Regions from separate parts of the Serratia ureilytica genome, predicted to be linked through region 1. Evidence: predicted binding sites of a transcription regulator. Region 1 holds the regulator's gene; each other region holds the start of a gene.
The links. The regulator PurR, encoded in region 1, represses purine synthesis genes. The targets are predictions, from matches to a motif close to CANGCAAACGTTTGCNTG.
Positions count from the first base shown of each region.

Region 2: carA (glutamine-hydrolyzing carbamoyl-phosphate synthase small subunit) is a predicted target of PurR. The motif match lies at 2,511-2,528, and genes of this name have one in related genera.
Region 3: J0X03_RS00065 (nucleobase:cation symporter-2 family protein) is a predicted target of PurR. The motif match lies at 1,702-1,719, and genes of this name have one in related genera.
Region 4: J0X03_RS02125 (NCS2 family permease) is a predicted target of PurR. The motif match lies at 2,434-2,451, and genes of this name have one in related genera.

Region 1 is NZ_CP071320.1:2,769,979-2,774,190, reverse strand. It holds gene punC (purine nucleoside transporter PunC) at 1-683, opposite strand, end outside; gene punR (DNA-binding transcriptional activator PunR) at 807-1,763, shown strand; gene purR (HTH-type transcriptional repressor PurR) at 1,751-2,776, opposite strand; gene cydH (cytochrome bd-I oxidase subunit CydH) at 3,098-3,187, shown strand; gene sodB (superoxide dismutase [Fe]) at 3,252-3,830, opposite strand; gene J0X03_RS12865 (C40 family peptidase) at 4,031-4,212, opposite strand, start outside.
Region 2 is NZ_CP071320.1:4,357,753-4,361,964, reverse strand. It holds gene J0X03_RS20640 (glycosyltransferase) at 1-1,196, shown strand, start outside; gene dapB (4-hydroxy-tetrahydrodipicolinate reductase) at 1,460-2,281, shown strand; gene carA (glutamine-hydrolyzing carbamoyl-phosphate synthase small subunit) at 2,752-3,900, shown strand; gene carB (carbamoyl-phosphate synthase large subunit) at 3,917-4,212, shown strand, end outside.
Region 3 is NZ_CP071320.1:13,113-17,324, forward strand. It holds gene J0X03_RS00060 (AsmA family protein) at 1-119, opposite strand, end outside; gene J0X03_RS00065 (nucleobase:cation symporter-2 family protein) at 248-1,648, opposite strand; gene gltS (sodium/glutamate symporter) at 1,889-3,100, shown strand; gene recG (ATP-dependent DNA helicase RecG) at 3,143-4,212, opposite strand, start outside.
Region 4 is NZ_CP071320.1:445,288-449,499, reverse strand. It holds gene J0X03_RS02130 (Na+/H+ antiporter) at 1-735, opposite strand, end outside; gene J0X03_RS02125 (NCS2 family permease) at 933-2,294, opposite strand; gene J0X03_RS02120 (VOC family protein) at 2,628-3,035, opposite strand; gene J0X03_RS02115 (glutathione S-transferase family protein) at 3,083-3,751, opposite strand; gene J0X03_RS02110 (lipocalin-like domain-containing protein) at 3,748-4,191, opposite strand.

The sequences.
Region 1 (4,212 bases):
CCGGTCAGCCAGGCGAAGAAACCGGCCGAACAGGCGGCGTACATGGCGACATTGCCACTGAATACCGGGGATTTCAATAATTGCCAAAAACTGACGCTGCTTTTTGGCGCGTCGACGGCGGGTTTTGGCCTGGCGTTCTCTTTGAGCAGCAGCGTCGGCAACAGCAACAAGGCGGTGATGGCCAGCAGCACGGCGAAGATCGCGCGCCAGCTGGCGTGGTTCAGCAGCCAGGCGCCCAGCAGCGGCGCCAGCGCCGGCGATAGCGCCACCAGCGGCATGATGGTGGCGAATACGCGGTTGGCCTGGCCTTCACGATAGCGGTCGACCACCAGCGCTTGCCAGATGGCGGCGGCGGAACAGACACCTACGGCCTGAATAAAGCGCAGTATCCAGAGCTGCGCGGCATTTTCCACCCACAGCATGCCCAGGCAGCCGAGCGCGAACAGCGTTAGGCCAATCAACAATACCGGTTTGCGTCCCAGACGGTCGGAGAGCGGCCCCCACAGCAGCTGCGCGAAGGCGAAGCCGGCCAAAAAGATGCTCAGGCTGGCGCTGACCGCGCCGGCGGAAATTTGCAGTTCCTCCCGCATGGCGCCGAAGGCGGGCAGGTACATATCGGTCGCCAGATAACCCAGCATGCTCAGGCCGGCGAGGTAGAACATAAAACCAAAGGAATTTCGCATGGTATTTCTCGTTAATATTTTAGTGTCGCAGGTTTTTAGCGCCGGCCAGTGTATCCGGCTGGATCTCTGCTTGTGAAACGGTAATATTTGCAAAGTGCTGTTAAAAAAATTGAAGGCAAAGCGATGTGGTCTGAATATTCTCTCGAGGTCGTTGATGCGGTGGCGCGCACCGGCAGTTTCAGCGCGGCGGCGCAGGAGCTGCACCGGGTGCCGTCGGCGGTAAGTTATACCGTGCGGCAGCTGGAGCAATGGCTGGCGGTGCCGCTGTTTGAGCGGCGTCACCGAGATGTGGAACTGACGCCGGCCGGCGCGCTGTTTATCAAGGATGCGCGAGCTGTTATCAAAAAAATGCTCGACACCCGCCGCCACTGTCAACAGGTGGCCAACGGCTGGCGCGGTCAGCTGAATATCGCGGTGGACATCATCGTCAAACCGCAGCGCAGCCGCCAGCTGGTGCTGGATTTCTACCGTCATTTCCCCGACGTCGAGTTGATGCTGCAACCCGAGGTGTTTAACGGCGTGTGGGATGCGTTGGTGGACGGCAGGGTGGACATGGCGATCGGCGCCACCCGCGCGGTGCCGGTCGGCGGCGGCTTCGCTTTCCGCGACATGGGGGATATGAACTGGCTGTGCGTAGTCAGCCCACAGCATCCGCTGGCGCAGCTGGCAGGGCCGTTGAATGACGATCGGTTGAGGCCGTACCCTGCGCTTTGTCTGGAAGACACCTCGCGCAATCTGCCCAAGCGCGTCACCTGGACGCTGGATAACCAGCGGCGGCTGGTGGTGCCGGACTGGACCTCGGCGCTCGACTGTTTGTGCGCCGGATTGTGCGTCGGCATGATGCCGGCGCATCTGGCGCTGCCGCGGGTGCAGCGCGGTGAGCTGAAGGCGTTGCAGTTGCAGCAGCCGTTTCCCGCCAGCCCCTGCTGCCTGACCTGGCAACAGGATAAACCGTCACCGGCGATGAGCTGGCTGCTGGCGTATTTGGGCGATGGCGAGACGCTGAATCAGGAGTGGCTGAGTGAGGCGGCACCGGAAGCCGTGCCGGCTTCCGGTAGGGAGGAGGATCAGCGGCGGTAGTCGATGAACGGACCGTCGGCGACCGAACGGCGTTCGACCAGCTTCGGATGCACTTCGATCACCTGCGATTCTTCGCGCTTGCTGATGATGCGATCCAGCAGCATGGTGAAGGCCATTTCGCCCAGACGTTCTTTCGGCTGATGAATGGTGGTCAGCGCCGGGGTGAAGTAGCGGGCGTTGCGCACGTTGTCGTAGCCGATCACGGAAATATCCTGCGGCACCCGCAGCCCCAGTTCGTCGGCGGCGCAGATGGCGCCCATCGCCATGATGTCGCCGCCGCAGAATACCGCGGTCGGTCGCTGTTTCTGCGACAGAATTTGATGCATCGCCTTGTAACCGGACTCCGGCTCGAAGTCACCCTGGACTATCCACTCTTCGCGAATATCGATATGCGCTTCCTGCAGCGCCTTCATAAAGCCCTGATGACGGCCGCCGCCGGTGTTGCGCGACAGCTGGCCCGGGATAGCGCCGATATCGCGGTGGCCGCGCTCGATCAGGTAACGGCCGGCCAGATAGCCGCCTTCGAACGCGTTATCGATGATGGTGTCGGTGAAGTCGCCGCGCGCGGCGCCCCAGTCCATTACCACCATCGGGATGTTGCGGTAGTCTTCCAGCATGCCCAGCAGCTGATCCGGGTATTCGGAACACATGACCAGCAGGCCGTCGACGCGCTTTTGCGCCAGCATCGCCAGGTAGGCGCGCTGTTTGTCCAGATTGTTGTGCGAGTTGCACAGGATCAGGGTATAGCCTTTGCTGTAGCAGCTGTTTTCCACCGCCTCGATCACTTCGGCAAAGTAGGGCGCTTCGCTCGAGGTGGCCAGCAGACCGATAGACTTGGTGTGATTGACTTTCAGGCTGCGCGCCACGGCGCTCGGCGAGTAGTGCAGCTCTTTGATGGCGGCCCACACGGCCGCTTTGGTCTCTTCGGCGACGAAACGAGTCTTATTGATGACGTGCGAAACGGTGGTGGTGGAAACGCCCGCGCGTTTGGCCACATCTTTAATCGTTGCCATGTAAGGAATGACTCCTGAACTCACATGTTTACAGCATGTAAGTGTGATGTTAATCGTTTGCCTACGTAGATCCTTCTCCAGAGAAGCGAAAACTGAGTTTTTAGTGTTGAAGTCGTCAGCGCTAATCAGGAGGGGCATGAATGCCGGTACGCAGTTGTGAACTGCGAATTTTGTCGCATATTGAACAAAAGTGGAAGAGGTAATCGAGATTATAAACCGGGAAATGATAACAAGATTTTATCGGCGAACTGTGGGAAAATGATTTGACGTACTAATTGTGCGCCTTTTATCCTTAGGAAAGCCCATTTTAAAGGAGTTGTCATGGATACCGATCTGAAGATGTCGCTGTTCACCACCGTTTGCGCATTGGCGATGATCATCGCTTTCAGCTTTGTCGCCGCGTTGAACTGATTTCCCGCCAGTTTTAAAAAAGGCGCAGCCAAGCTGCGCCTCATCACTTAGGCAAGCCCTGCGCTTACGCCAGGTTTTCCGCCGCGAAGGTCCAGTTGACCAACGCCCAGAAGTTTTCCAGGTATTTTGGACGCGCATTGCGGTAATCGATGTAATACGCGTGTTCCCACACGTCAACGGTCAGCAGCGGTTTGTCTTCGCCGGTCAGCGGGGTTGCCGCGTTGGAAGTGTTGACGATCGCCAGCGCGCCGTCCGGTTTTTTTACCAGCCAGGTCCAGCCGGCACCGAAGTTTTTCACGGCGGCATCGGTGAACTGCTCTTTGAACGCAGCGAAAGAGCCGAAGGATTTGACGATCGCCGCCGCCAGTTCGCCCTGCGGTTCACCGCCGCCCTGTGGCGACAGGCAGTGCCAGTAGAAGGTGTGGTTCCACACCTGCGCGGCGTTGTTGAACACGCCGCCGTTAGAGGTCTTGATGATCTCTTCGAGCGATTTGCCTTCGAACTCGCTGCCTTTCACCAGGTTGTTCAGGTTAACCACGTAGGTGTTGTGGTGTTTGCCGTAGTGGTATTCCAGAGTCTCGGCGGAGATGTGCGGCTCGAGCGCGTTTTTCTCATACGGTAATGCAGGTAATTCAAACGACATTGCTTCCTCCTTTACAGCGCCATTCAGCTTCTCGCCGGGGCGAACGCCGGATGGGCCGTTTTTTATTGTGGTCATTCAATCTTAACAATTTTCATCATAAAAAACAGGAGGAAAAGCGAGAAATGCGCGTGGGGGAGTGCGATGGGCGATAGCTTGAGCAGGCGGTTGCGGCCGAGGCCGCAACCGCGAAGAGCAGGGAATTAACGGATGGTTTTCGGCGTTACTACGCGGCGAGCGCCGATGTAGTGGTTCTGCCAATAGTCGTTATCGAGCTGGCTGATGCGGATCTCTTCGCCGGTGCGCGGCGACTGGATGAATTTGCCGTTGCCGAGGTAGACGCCGACATGATCCGCCACGCCGCGGTTGTTAATGCGGAAGAACA
Region 2 (4,212 bases), 1.6 Mb from region 1:
CCCAAGGGCATCAGGTGCGGGTGATGACCGGCGCGCTGTTCCGCGAACGCGCCGAAGCGGCTGGGGCGAGCTTCGTGCCGTTCGACGCGCAGGTGGACTTCGACTATCGCCACCTGGAGGAGCATTTCCCCGAGCGCGCCGCGCTGCCGCCGGGCAATGCGCAGATGGCGCTGGCGCTGAAAGATTTCTTCGCCGCGCCGATCCCACTGTTGGATCGTCAGCTGCGTGCGGCCATCGCCGCCGAAAAGACCGATCTGCTGATGGTGGAGAACTGCTTCTACGGCGTGCTGCCGCTGCTGCAGTCCGCCGAACGGCCGCCGGTCTTCGGGATCGGCGTCACGCCGCTGTCGTATTCTTCGCGCGACGCCATTTTCTATGGCCCGCGCATCCCGCCGGCGCTGCTGCCGCGGGCGCTGACCCGCGAGCAATTGGTGGATGAAGCGACGCGGGTGTTGCTTGATGAGGTGCAGCAAAGCTTTGATACCGCGCTGGTGCAAGCGGGTGGGCGGCCGCTGAATCGCCCGTTTACCGATGCGCTGATCGGCGGCTGCGAGCGTTTCCTGCAGTTGGCCACCACGGCGCTGGAATATGAGCGCGACGACCTGCCGAGCGGCGTGCGCTTCGTCGGGCCGCTGCGCAGCGGTGGTCAACCGGCCGCGGAAGAGGCGCTGTGGGAGGAGGACGATCGTCGGCCGCTGGTGATCGTGTCTCAGGGCACGTTGGCCAATGTCGATCTGCATCAGCTGATCGTGCCGACGCTGCAGGCGCTGGCGCATCTGCCGGTGCGGGTGTTGGCTACTACCGGCGGGCGGGCGACCGAAGGGCTGATGGACGCGTTGCCGGACAACGCCCGAGTGCGGGCGTTCATCTCCTTCGAACACTGGTTGCCGCAGGCGGCGCTCTTGATCACCAACGGCGGTTACGGCTCGATCAACTATGCGCTGGACAGCGGCGTGCCGCTGATTGTCGCCGGCACCGGCGAGGACAAGCTGGAGGCGGCCGCGCGCGTGGTGGCCGCCGGTTGCGGCATCAGCCTGCATACCAGCACGCCAAGCGCGGAACAAATACTGGCGGCAGCGACGCGCATTCTGCAACAGCCGATCTATCGCCGGCGCGCGGCGCTGGTGCAGGAGGACTATGCTCGCCACGATGCGCTGACGGCGATAGCCAACGAAGTGGCCGCCATTACCGCCTGACCACGCTGTGATCCTTTCCCCAGGCGCCGTTTTCGGCGCCTTTTTTCTGCATTTTTTTGCCATGGAAACTGCATGATTATGTACAATCGTCGCAGGCCGCCAAATCGGTTGAATGTTAATCTCACGACAGCGCCGCTGATGAAAGAAGCGCAATATCATAATTTTCTAATTATGAAATGAATCCTCTGGCGGCGCTGCAGCGGGGCAGTTACCCTGAATCGATAGGTTAATGGGATACGCGTTACATCAAGAAGAGAGCAAGCATGAAAGATTCACAAATCCGCATTGCGATTGCGGGCGCCGGCGGCCGGATGGGCCGTCAATTGATCCAGGCGGTGCAGCAGGCGGAAGGCGTGGTGTTGGGGGCGGCGCTGTCACGACCGGGATCGAGCCTGGTCGGCGTTGATGCCGGCGAGCTGGCGGGCATCGGCGCGCTGGGCGTCAAGGTGAGTGACAGTCTGGATAAAGTGGCGAGCGAGTTCGATATTTTGATCGACTTCACCCGCCCTGAAAGCACCCTGGGCTACCTGGAATTTTGCGTGGCGCACCACAAGGCGATGGTGATTGGCACCACCGGCTTCGATGACGCCGGCAAGCAGGCGATCCGCGCTGCGGCGCAGCACATCGGCATCGTGTTCGCCGCCAACTTCAGCGTCGGCGTCAACCTGGTGCTGAAACTGCTGGAGAAGGCCGCGCAGGTCATGGGCGACTATACCGATATCGAAATCGTTGAGGCGCACCACCGGCACAAAGTGGATGCGCCGTCGGGCACGGCGTTGGCCATGGGCGAAGCGATCGCCGGCGCGCTGGGGCGCGATCTGAAAAGCTGCGCGGTCTATGCGCGCGAAGGCCATACCGGCGAGCGCGATCCGAAGAGCATTGGCTTCGCCACCATTCGCGCCGGCGACATCGTCGGCGAGCACACCGCGATGTTCGCCGACATCGGTGAACGGGTGGAAATCACCCACAAGGCCTCCAGCCGCATGACTTTCGCCAGCGGCGCGGTGCGCGCGGCTTCCTGGCTTCGGAGTCGGGATAAAGGTCTGTTTGATATGCGAGATGTATTGAATTTGGACCAGTTATAATTGATTTGCATACCATCGTGATGTGGTTGTATTGGTCATAATGCTATGATAATCGGGCAATAATTTTATTGTCCTTTTTTTTAACATGATAAATATCATGTTGGATTTGTTTTATTGTCAAAGATGTTATTTATCTATATTTACTTTGCTAATCATCTCCTTTTTTTCCACTCTCGGCTTTTTTAGCGTCTTTTTTGTTCCATTCCGGCGCCGTTTTCCGTCATTCTTCCCCGCAACCGTTTTCCAGTCCCGGTTTTCTGTGTTTTTATCGGCGCTCAAGCCGCATGCGCGCCGAGAACTGCAAAAATAAAACAAAAAACGGCAGTTTGGGTAGACAAGCCAGGCACTCATCATTAAAATGCGCCCAATTTGCCAAAAATTGGCCTCGCGGACGGTTTTTGCATTGATTTAGATCGCGATATCTGAATTAATATGCAAATATTGTGATTGATTATTCCTCGGAGGATGTTTTGATAAAGTCAGCGCTATTGGTTCTGGAAGACGGAACCCAATTCCACGGTCGGGCCATCGGGGCAGAGGGAACGGCAGTGGGGGAAGTGGTCTTCAATACGTCGATGACCGGTTATCAAGAAATCCTCACTGATCCTTCCTATTCCCGCCAGATCGTTACTCTTACTTATCCTCATATCGGCAATGTCGGCACCAATGCTTCCGACGAAGAATCCTCCGCAGTACACGCCCAAGGCCTCGTCATTCGTGACCTCCCGCTGATCGCCAGCAACTACCGCAGTGAAGAAAGCCTGTCCGACTACCTCAAGCGTCACAACATCGTGGCGATCTCCGATATCGATACCCGTAAGTTGACTCGCCTGCTGCGCGAAAAAGGCGCCCAGAACGGCTGCATCGTCGCCGCCGATTCGCCGGATGCCGCGCTGGCTCTGGCCAAGGCGCAAGGTTTCCCGGGGTTGAAGGGCATGGATTTGGCGAAAGAGGTCACCACTCAAGAGGCCTACAGCTGGCAGCAAGGCAGCTGGACGCTTGAAGGCGACCTGCCGGAAGCCAAAACCGCCGCGGAACTGCCGTTCCACGTGGTGGCTTACGACTACGGCGCCAAGCGCAACATCCTGCGCATGCTGGTGGATCGCGGTTGCCGCCTGACCGTGGTGCCGGCGCAGACCCCGGCCGACGAGGTGCTGAAAATGAATCCGGCCGGCATCTTCCTGTCCAACGGCCCGGGCGACCCGGAGCCGTGCGACTACGCCATCGCCGCCATCAAGCAGTTCCTGGAAACCGACATTCCGGTATTCGGCATCTGTCTGGGTCACCAGCTGCTGGCGCTGGCCAGCGGGGCGAAAACCATGAAGATGAAGCTCGGCCACCACGGCGGCAACCACCCGGTGAAGGATCTGGACAACAACACGGTGATGATCACCGCGCAGAACCACGGCTTCGCCGTCGATGAAAACGACCTGCCGGCGAATCTGCGCGTGACGCACAAATCGCTGTTCGACCACACGGTGCAGGGCATTCACCGCACCGACAAGGCGGCGTTCAGCTTCCAGGGGCACCCGGAAGCCAGCCCAGGCCCGCACGACGCCGCGCCGCTGTTCGATCACTTTATCGAACTGATTGAGACTTACCGTTCTAACGCCAAATAATCAGGAGCAGTAAAAAATGCCAAAACGTACAGACATAAAAAGCATCCTGATCCTCGGCGCTGGCCCGATTGTTATCGGCCAGGCGTGTGAGTTCGACTACTCGGGCGCCCAGGCGTGTAAAGCGCTGCGCGAAGAGGGTTACCGCGTCATTCTGGTCAACTCCAACCCGGCGACCATCATGACCGACCCGGAAATGGCCGATGCGACCTACATTGAGCCGATCCACTGGGAAGTGGTGCGCAAGATCATCGAAAAAGAGCGTCCGGATGCGGTTCTGCCGACCATGGGCGGCCAGACGGCGCTGAACTGCGC
Region 3 (4,212 bases), 2.3 Mb from region 1:
CTGATCCAGGCGCTCAGACGGCCTGCCGCCCAGCGGGTTTGCCCCACCAGATACAGCACCACCACCGCCAGCACGATCAGCAGCAGCAACGTCAGCAACAGCTTTCCGATAAATTTCATCGTCTACATCCGCATCGGTCAAAAAAGATACCCTGTTTATGCCGCAATTGGCCGGGCATCTCAAGGGCAATGGTCTGATAGACAATAAAAAACGGCCGCAAGCGGCCGTTTGAACGCCAATGGGCGGGTTACTTTTTCTCGTGTTCCTGCGGGAACACCAGGTTCAGCACGATGGCGGTAATGCCGCCGGCGGCGATACCGGAAGAGAGCAGGGTTTTCAGCCAGTCCGGCGCGAACTGCAGGATCAGCGGCTGCTGGGAGACGCCCATGCCGACGGCCAGCGACAGCGCCATGATCATGATGGCGCGCCGGTTCAGGCGTTCGCGCGACACGATGCGCACGCCGGAGGCGGCGATGGTGCCGAACATCACGATGGTCGCGCCGCCCAGTACCGGCTCGGGGATGTGCTGCACGAAGCCGGCCACCGCCGGGAACAGCCCCAGCGCGATCAGCATCAGCGCCACCACGAAGCCGACGTAGCGGCTGGCGACGCCGGTCAGCTGGATCACGCCGTTGTTCTGGCCGAAGCAGGAGTTGGGGAAGGTGTTGAACACCGCCGACAGCATCGAGTTCAGGCCGTTGGCCAGTACGCCCCCTTTCAGACGCTTCATGTACAGCGGCCCGCTGACCGGCTGTTCGGAGACGTCAGAGGTGGCGGTGATGTCGCCGATGGTTTCCAGCGAGGTGACCATAAAGATCAGCATCAGCGGCAGCAACAGGTTCCAGTCGAAGCCCAGGCCGTAATAGAGCGGCGTTGGAATGGTAATCGCCGCCGTCGGCGCCGCCGGAGCGTCGGCGGGCAACATGTCCATCGCCCAGGCCAGCAGGTAGCCGACCGCCATGGCGATCACCAGCGAAGCGACGCGCAGGTAAGGGTTGCGCTGGCGGTTCAGCAGGATGATGACCACCAGCACCGCGCCGGCCAGCAGCAGGTTTTTCGGCGAGCCGAAGCTGTGGTCGTTCATCGCGGCATAGCCGCCGCCGATCGAGGTCAGGCCGACCTGAATCAGCGACAGGCCGATGATCATCACCACGATGCCGGAAACCAGCGGGGTGATGATGCGGCGCGCCAGATGCAGCACGCGCGACAGCAAAATTTCGGTGCAGGAGGCGACCATCAGGGTGCCGAACAGCGCGGCCATCATGGTCGGCACGTCGGCGCCGCCGTTTTTCAGCGCCAGGCCGCCCATGATCAATGGCGAAACGAAGTTGAAGCTGGTGCCCTGAATCGACAGCAGCCCGGAGCCCACCGGCCCCCAGGTTTTGATTTGCAGAATGGAAGCCAGACCGGAAGCGAACAGCGACATGCTGATGATGTGTTGGGTATCCTGCGCCGGCAGACCCAGCGCCTGGCAGATCAGCAGCGCCGGAGTGATCACCGCAACGAACATCGCCAACAGGTGCTGGCCGGCGGCAAACAGCGTTTGTGGCAGCGGCGGGCGGTCTTCGAGGCGATAAATCAGTTCGCTGGCGCGGGGTTCAGAGGCGGTTTGGCGTGCGGCATCAAGCTCGGAGGATGACATGCTCATGGTGTGGCGTTTCCAGATACGGCAAAGCAGGCATTTTAATGCGCCGCCCCGCAAAAGCAAACGGTTGCGCCTAAATATTATGTTGCCGACTTTCCCGTTTATGTCGCATTTTCATTCATTTTTTCTTGTCATCTCAGCGTTTTTTACTTCTAATCCTGCACTCATCAAGTTTAAAAACTACGTGGTTTTCTATAACTTATTATTTTTATTTGGATCTTTTCCCTTACATGGAGTACCTGGATGTTTCATCTTGATACTTATGGCACGTTAGTCGCGGCGACGCTGGTTTTGCTCCTTGGGGGCAAGTGCGTCAGAAGTATTCCTCTGCTGCGAAAATATACCATTCCCGCTCCCGTCGCCGGCGGTTTGCTGGTGGCCCTCCTGCTGTTTGTCCTGAAAAAATTCGCCAACTGGGAAATCAGCTTTGACATGTCGTTGAAGGATCCGCTGATGCTGGCCTTCTTCGCCACTATCGGCCTGAACGCCAACCTGGCGCGGTTGCGCGCCGGCGGCAAAGCGCTGATGGTATTCCTGTTCGTGGTGTTGGGGCTGCTGCTGGTGCAGAACGCCATCGGCATCGGCATGGCGAAAATGCTGGGGCTGGATCCGTTGATGGGCCTGATCGCCGGGTCGATCACCCTGTCGGGCGGCCACGGCACCGGGGCGGCCTGGAGCAAGCTGTTCATCGAGCGCTACGGCTTTGAAAACGCGACGGAAGTCGCCATGGCCTGCGCCACCTTCGGCCTGGTGCTGGGCGGCCTGATCGGCGGCCCGGTGGCGCGCTATCTGGTTAAACACTCCTCTACGCCGGAAGGCACGCCGGAAGACAGCGTGCAGCCGAGCGGCTTCGAGAAGCCGGAAAGTGGCCGCCTGATCACCTCGCTGGTGATGATTGAAACCATCGCCATGATCGCCATTTGTTTGAGCCTGGGGCAACTGATTGCCGGTCTGCTGAGCGGTACGGTGTTTGAACTGCCTAACTTCGTTTGCGTGCTGTTCGTCGGGGTGATCCTCAGCAACACGCTGGCCTTCACCGGTTTCTATACCGTGTTCGAGCGGGCGGTATCGGTGCTGGGCAACGTCAGCCTGTCGCTGTTCCTGGCGATGGCGTTGATGAGCCTGCGCCTGTGGGAGCTGGCTTCGCTGGCGCTGCCGATGCTGGCGATCCTGGCCGTACAGACGCTGGTGATGGCGCTGTACGCGATCTTCGTCACCTACCGGGTGATGGGCAAGAACTACGATGCGGCGGTGCTGGCCGCCGGCCACTGCGGCTTCGGCATGGGCGCCACGCCGACGGCGATCGCCAACATGCAAGCGATCACCGATCGCTTCGGCCCGTCGCACCTGGCATTTCTGGTGGTGCCGATGGTGGGGGCGTTCTTTATCGATATCGCCAACGCCATCGTCATCAAGCTGTATCTGCTGTTGCCGGTGTTCCCGGCGGTGGGGTGATATCGCGAGTCATCATGAGAAGGGCGCCTGCGGCGCCCTTTTTTATGCGTTGGAGTAGCGCGCCTTCTCCGGCAACCAGCGTTCGATCAGCGCCTGGGCGTGTTCCGGGTAGTGCTGATGGAGATGGCGAGCGACGCGCTGCACTTCGGGGATCATCGCCTGGTCGCGCAACAGGTCCGCCACCTTGAATTCGGCGCTGCCGGTCTGGCGGGTGCCCAGCAGCTCGCCCGGGCCGCGGATCTCCAGATCGCGCTGCGCGATGACGAAGCCGTCGTTGCTGTCGCGCAGCACCTGCAGGCGCGTTTGCGCGGTTTTGCTCAGCGGCGTTTTGTACAGCAGCACGCAGTGTGAAGCCACCGCGCCGCGCCCTACGCGGCCGCGCAGCTGGTGCAGCTGCGCCAGGCCCAGCCGCTCCGGGTTTTCGATGATCATCAGGCTGGCGTTCGGCACGTCGACACCGACTTCGATCACCGTGGTGGCGACCAACAGCTGCAGCTCGCCCTGTTTAAACGCCTGCATCACCGCCTGCTTTTCCTGCGCTTTCATGCGGCCATGTACCAGCGCTATCTTCAGCTCCGGCAGCGCGGTTTTCAATTCTTCCCAGGTGGCTTCCGCCGCCTGCGCTTCCAGCAGTTCGGACTCTTCGATCAGCGTGCACACCCAGTAAGCCTGCCGCCCCTCTTCCAGACAGGCGCTTTTCACCCGTTGAATGATGTCGGCGCGGCGGGTATCGGGAATGGCCACGGTGGTCACCGGCGTACGGCCCGGCGGCAGCTCGTCGATGACCGAGGTATCGAGATCGGCGTAGGCGGTCATTGCCAGCGTGCGCGGGATCGGCGTGGCGGTCATGATCAGCTGATGGGCGTGGAAACCTTGCTCTTCGCCTTTCTCCCACAGCGCCAGCCGCTGATGCACCCCGAAGCGGTGCTGCTCATCAATGATCACCAGCGCCAGGCCGTTGAACTGAACCTGCTCCTGGAAGATGGCGTGGGTGCCGACCACCATCGACACCTGGCCGCTGGCGATGGCTTCCTGCTGCGCGATGCGCGCCTTGCCTTTCTGTTTGCCCGCCAGCCAGCCGACCTCCAGCCCCAGCGGCTCGAACCACTGGC
Region 4 (4,212 bases), 2.3 Mb from region 1:
CAGGATGCCGGAAACGCCGATATGTTCGGCGATCAGGTAGGACGCGAACGGCAGCAGCAGCAGGAACACGATCTGGGTCGCCGGATCGTCGCCGCTCCAGCGGCTCATCACCCGCAGCGATTTACTGTAAGTCCAGGTGACCGCCACGCCGGCCAACAGGCCGCCGATCGCCACTTTGAGGAATTCAAGGGTCGCGCCGCCCACGGTGAACACCATCGTGCCCATCGCCACCGCGATGGCGAACTTGAGCGACACCAGGCCGGACGCGTCATTCATCAGCGCCTCGCCCTCGAGCACGCCCATGATCGGCTTGGGAATCCGCCCTTTGCCGACGATGCCGGACAGCGCCACGGCATCGGTCGGCGACAGCACCGCCGCCAGCGCGAAGGCCGCCACCAGCGGAATGCCCGGCACCATGGCGTAGATCAGATAACCGACGCCGACCACGGTGATCAGCACCAGCACCAGCGCCAGGCCGAGAATTTCACGCCCGTGATGCAGGAACTCGCGCGTCGGCGTTTTCCAGCCGTCGGCGAACAGCAACGGCGGGATGAACAGCACCAGGAACAGTTCGGGATCAAAATCGACGTGCAGCCCGAAATGCGGCCAGGCCAACAGGGCCCCGATGGCGATTTGCATCAGCGGCAGCGGCACCTGGAACGGCAACATGCGCGTCACCACCCCGGACAGGGAGACCACCAGGATCAAAATGAGGATTGTAAAAAAGATTTCCATGCTTTCCTTAGACTCTACGATTCAGACGACATCGGCTCAGGGCCTGCGTTGGTCCCGATAGTAGATCACTTTTTTTACAGCCGTTAAAGCTTGTTGTGCCTTTCAAAACGCGGTGCAGAGCAGAAGAAGACTTATCTTAAGAAGGGAATTGCCGTCACAGGCTCCCCCGCCCGATGGGCGAGGGAAACCCAAGAGGCTTAAATCGCCCAGCCGCCGGCGTAGAACGCCACCAGCGCCACGGCGATCAGCACGGTGCCGATGTTCAGCTTGTGCCATTCGCCGGAGAAGATGCGGCCGATGACCAGCGAGCTGAAGCCCAGCATGATGCCGGTGACGATGTTGCAGGTCAGCACGATGAACACGGCGCACAGCAGGCCGGCCATCGCGTCGACGAAGTCGTTGAAGTCCAGCTTGGTGACGTTGCTCAGCATCAACAGGCCGACGTACATCAGCGCCGGCGCGGTGGCGTAGACCGGCACCAGATAGGCCAGCGGCGACAGGAACAGGATCAGCAGGAACAGAACGCCGACCACGGTGGCGGTCAGGCCGGTCTTGCCGCCCGCGGCGGTGCCGGCGGCGGACTCGATGTAGACTGCGGCGGGCGCGGCGCCCACCAGCCCGGAGAAGATGCTGCTCAGGGAATCCGAGGTCAGCGCCTTGCCGCCGTTGATGATCTGGCCGTCTTTGTCCAGCAGGTTGGCCTGCCCGGCTACCGCGCGGATGGTGCCGGTGGCGTCGAACACCGCGGTCATCACCAGCGCCAGCACGCTCGGCAACACCACCGGCTGCAATGCGCCCATGATATCCAGGCTGAAGATCAACGATTTACCGTCAGCGTCCGCCAGGCTCGGCATGGCGAACAGCCCCTGATATTTCACTGCCGGGTCGAAGATCAGGCCGATGATGGAAATGGCGATGATCACCAGCAGAATGCCGCCGGGCACGCGCAGTTTCTCCAGGCCGAAGATCACCGCCAGGCCGACCAGCGTCATGACGACCGGGAAAGAGGTGAACGCGCCGAGCGCCACCGGCAAGCCATCCAGCGGGTTCTTCACCACCAGGCCGACGCCGTTGGCGGCGATCAGCAGCAGGAACAGCCCGATGCCGATGCCGGTGCCGTGCGCCACGCCCATCGGCAGGTTGCGCAGGATCCAGGCGCGGATGCCGGTGACCGAGATGACGGTGAACAGCACGCCCATCAGGAACACCGCGCCCAGCGCCACCGGAATGCTGATATGTTGGCCGAGCACCAGGCTGAAAGCGGTAAAGGCGGTCAACGAGATCGCACAGCCGATGGCCATCGGCAGGTTAGCCCACAGCCCCATCAGCAGCGAGCCCAGACCGGCCACCAGACAGGTGGAAACGAACACCGCCGCCGGCGGGAAGCCCGCTTTGCCCAGCATGCTCGGCACCACGATCACCGAGTACACCATCGCCAGGAAGGTGGTCAGCCCCGCCACCACCTCCTGACGCACGCTGCTGCCGCGCGCGGAAATTTTAAAATAGCCATCAAGCCCGCCGGTTGGTTTTGCGGCGTGGTTCGCTTGAGAGTTCGACATAGGTTACTTCCCCTGTGTTTCATGAATCGGCCCGTCGCAGCAGGCCTGTAATCTCGCCCGCGCCTGATCGCCACGTAATCGTTTACGTCACGTTCCGCTTCCTTGCCCTTCCGTCGCACCGCCAACGGCGATGCGCACCAAGGCAAACGTTTAACTCGCAGCGCGCGGTACGGGTGATTTATGGTGGTTTATTCAAGGCAAACGATTATCCTGCCTTCCCTAGCGTCTAATCAACTAAAGATCGCGGCAATTTATGCAGAAAGCGGCGGGAAGGGCTTCTGCGCGAAAAGACGGGGCGATCCGGCGCCCCTGCCAGCCTGTTTCACGGCGATCTTATTGCGCCTGCACCGCTGCGGGATCCATATACATCAATTCCCAGATATGGCCGTCCAGGTCCTGAAATCCGTGACCGTACATCACGCCATAGTCCCGCGGCGGATGATAGGTATTGCCGCCGCCGGCGATCGCCTTGCGCACCAGTTCGTCCACCGCCGCCCGGCTGGGTTGCGACAGGCACACCAACACTTCGGTGGCCTGTTTGGCGTCGCCGATCGGGTTCGGGGTAAACATCCTGAATTTGTCGTGGGTCAGCAGCATCACGTAAATCGTGTCGCTGACCACCATGCAGGCGGCGGTATCGTCGGTAAATTGCGGGTTGAAACTGAAGCCGAGCTGGGTGAAAAACGCCATAGAGGCGGGCAGATCGCGTACGGGCAGATTTACGAAGATTTGCGTAGCCATGGGCTACCTCCGATGAAGAATGACCCCATCGAGTATAGCCCATCCGCTTAACTCAGCAGGTCGTAAGGGCCGCCCTGTTCCAGCGCCCGCTGGTAAGCGGGCCGGGCGTGGATGCGCTGCAGGAAGCCGCGCAGTTTCGGGCAATTGTCCAACGCGCCGCGCGCCGCCATCGCCTCGAGCGGGAAGCTCATCTGTATGTCCGCCGCGCTGAAATCGTTGCCGACGAACCAGCTGCCCTTGTTCAGGTGCTGTTCGAGATACTCGCAGTGCGGCGCGATCTGTTTGTCGAGGTATTCGCGCTGTACGCCCTTGCCGATCGCGCCCGCCACCGGCCGCAGCAGCCAGGGGATCGGCGGCTGGCCGAGACGGCTGAACACCAGCTTCATCACCAACAGCGGCATCAGCGATCCCTCTGCGTAGTGCAACCAGTAGCGGTATTGCTGGCGCGCGTGGAAGTCCGTCGGCATAAACATGCCCTGTGCGTCGTAGGCCTCCTGCAAGTATTCGATAATGGCGCCGGATTCCGCCAGCGCCAGATCGCCATCGACGATCACCGGCGATTTGCCCAGCGGGTGGATCTTTTTCAGCGCCGGCGGCGCCAGCAGAGTGTGCGGATCGCGCTCGTAGCGTTGCACCTGATAGGGCACGCCCAGCTCTTCCAAAAACCACAGAATGCGCTGCGACCGCGAGTGATTGAGATGATGAACAATGATCATGATGACGCTCCCGTCCGCTGCCACACCAGTTCGCCGATCTGCACGCCGTTGCCGAGCTGCAGCGGCACCGTGCGCAACGTCAGCCGATCGGCGTTAAAGGCGTAAAAGCGCACCTGACGGCTGCCTATCCAATTGGGGAACGAGCAGCCTTCAACCTGATGCACCACCCGTTGCTCGCTTTCTTCCACCTGATAACGGCCGAAATAGCAAATCATATTGATGAAGGCGGCATGGATCTCCCGCTCGGATCCCTGCGCCAAATCGTCGGCGACGAAACGCGGCCGCACGGCGCTGTATAGCTGCGCCGCCATTGTGCCGTTGGCCTCATAGTGGATGCGCCCCAACACCTGCTCGCCCAGCGGGTAATTCAGCTCGCCGTTCTGGTTTTTGAACGCCGACGACACCAACGCCCAGCTGCCGATAAACGCGTTTACCGTCATGACGCTTCTCCGGTTAAGGAT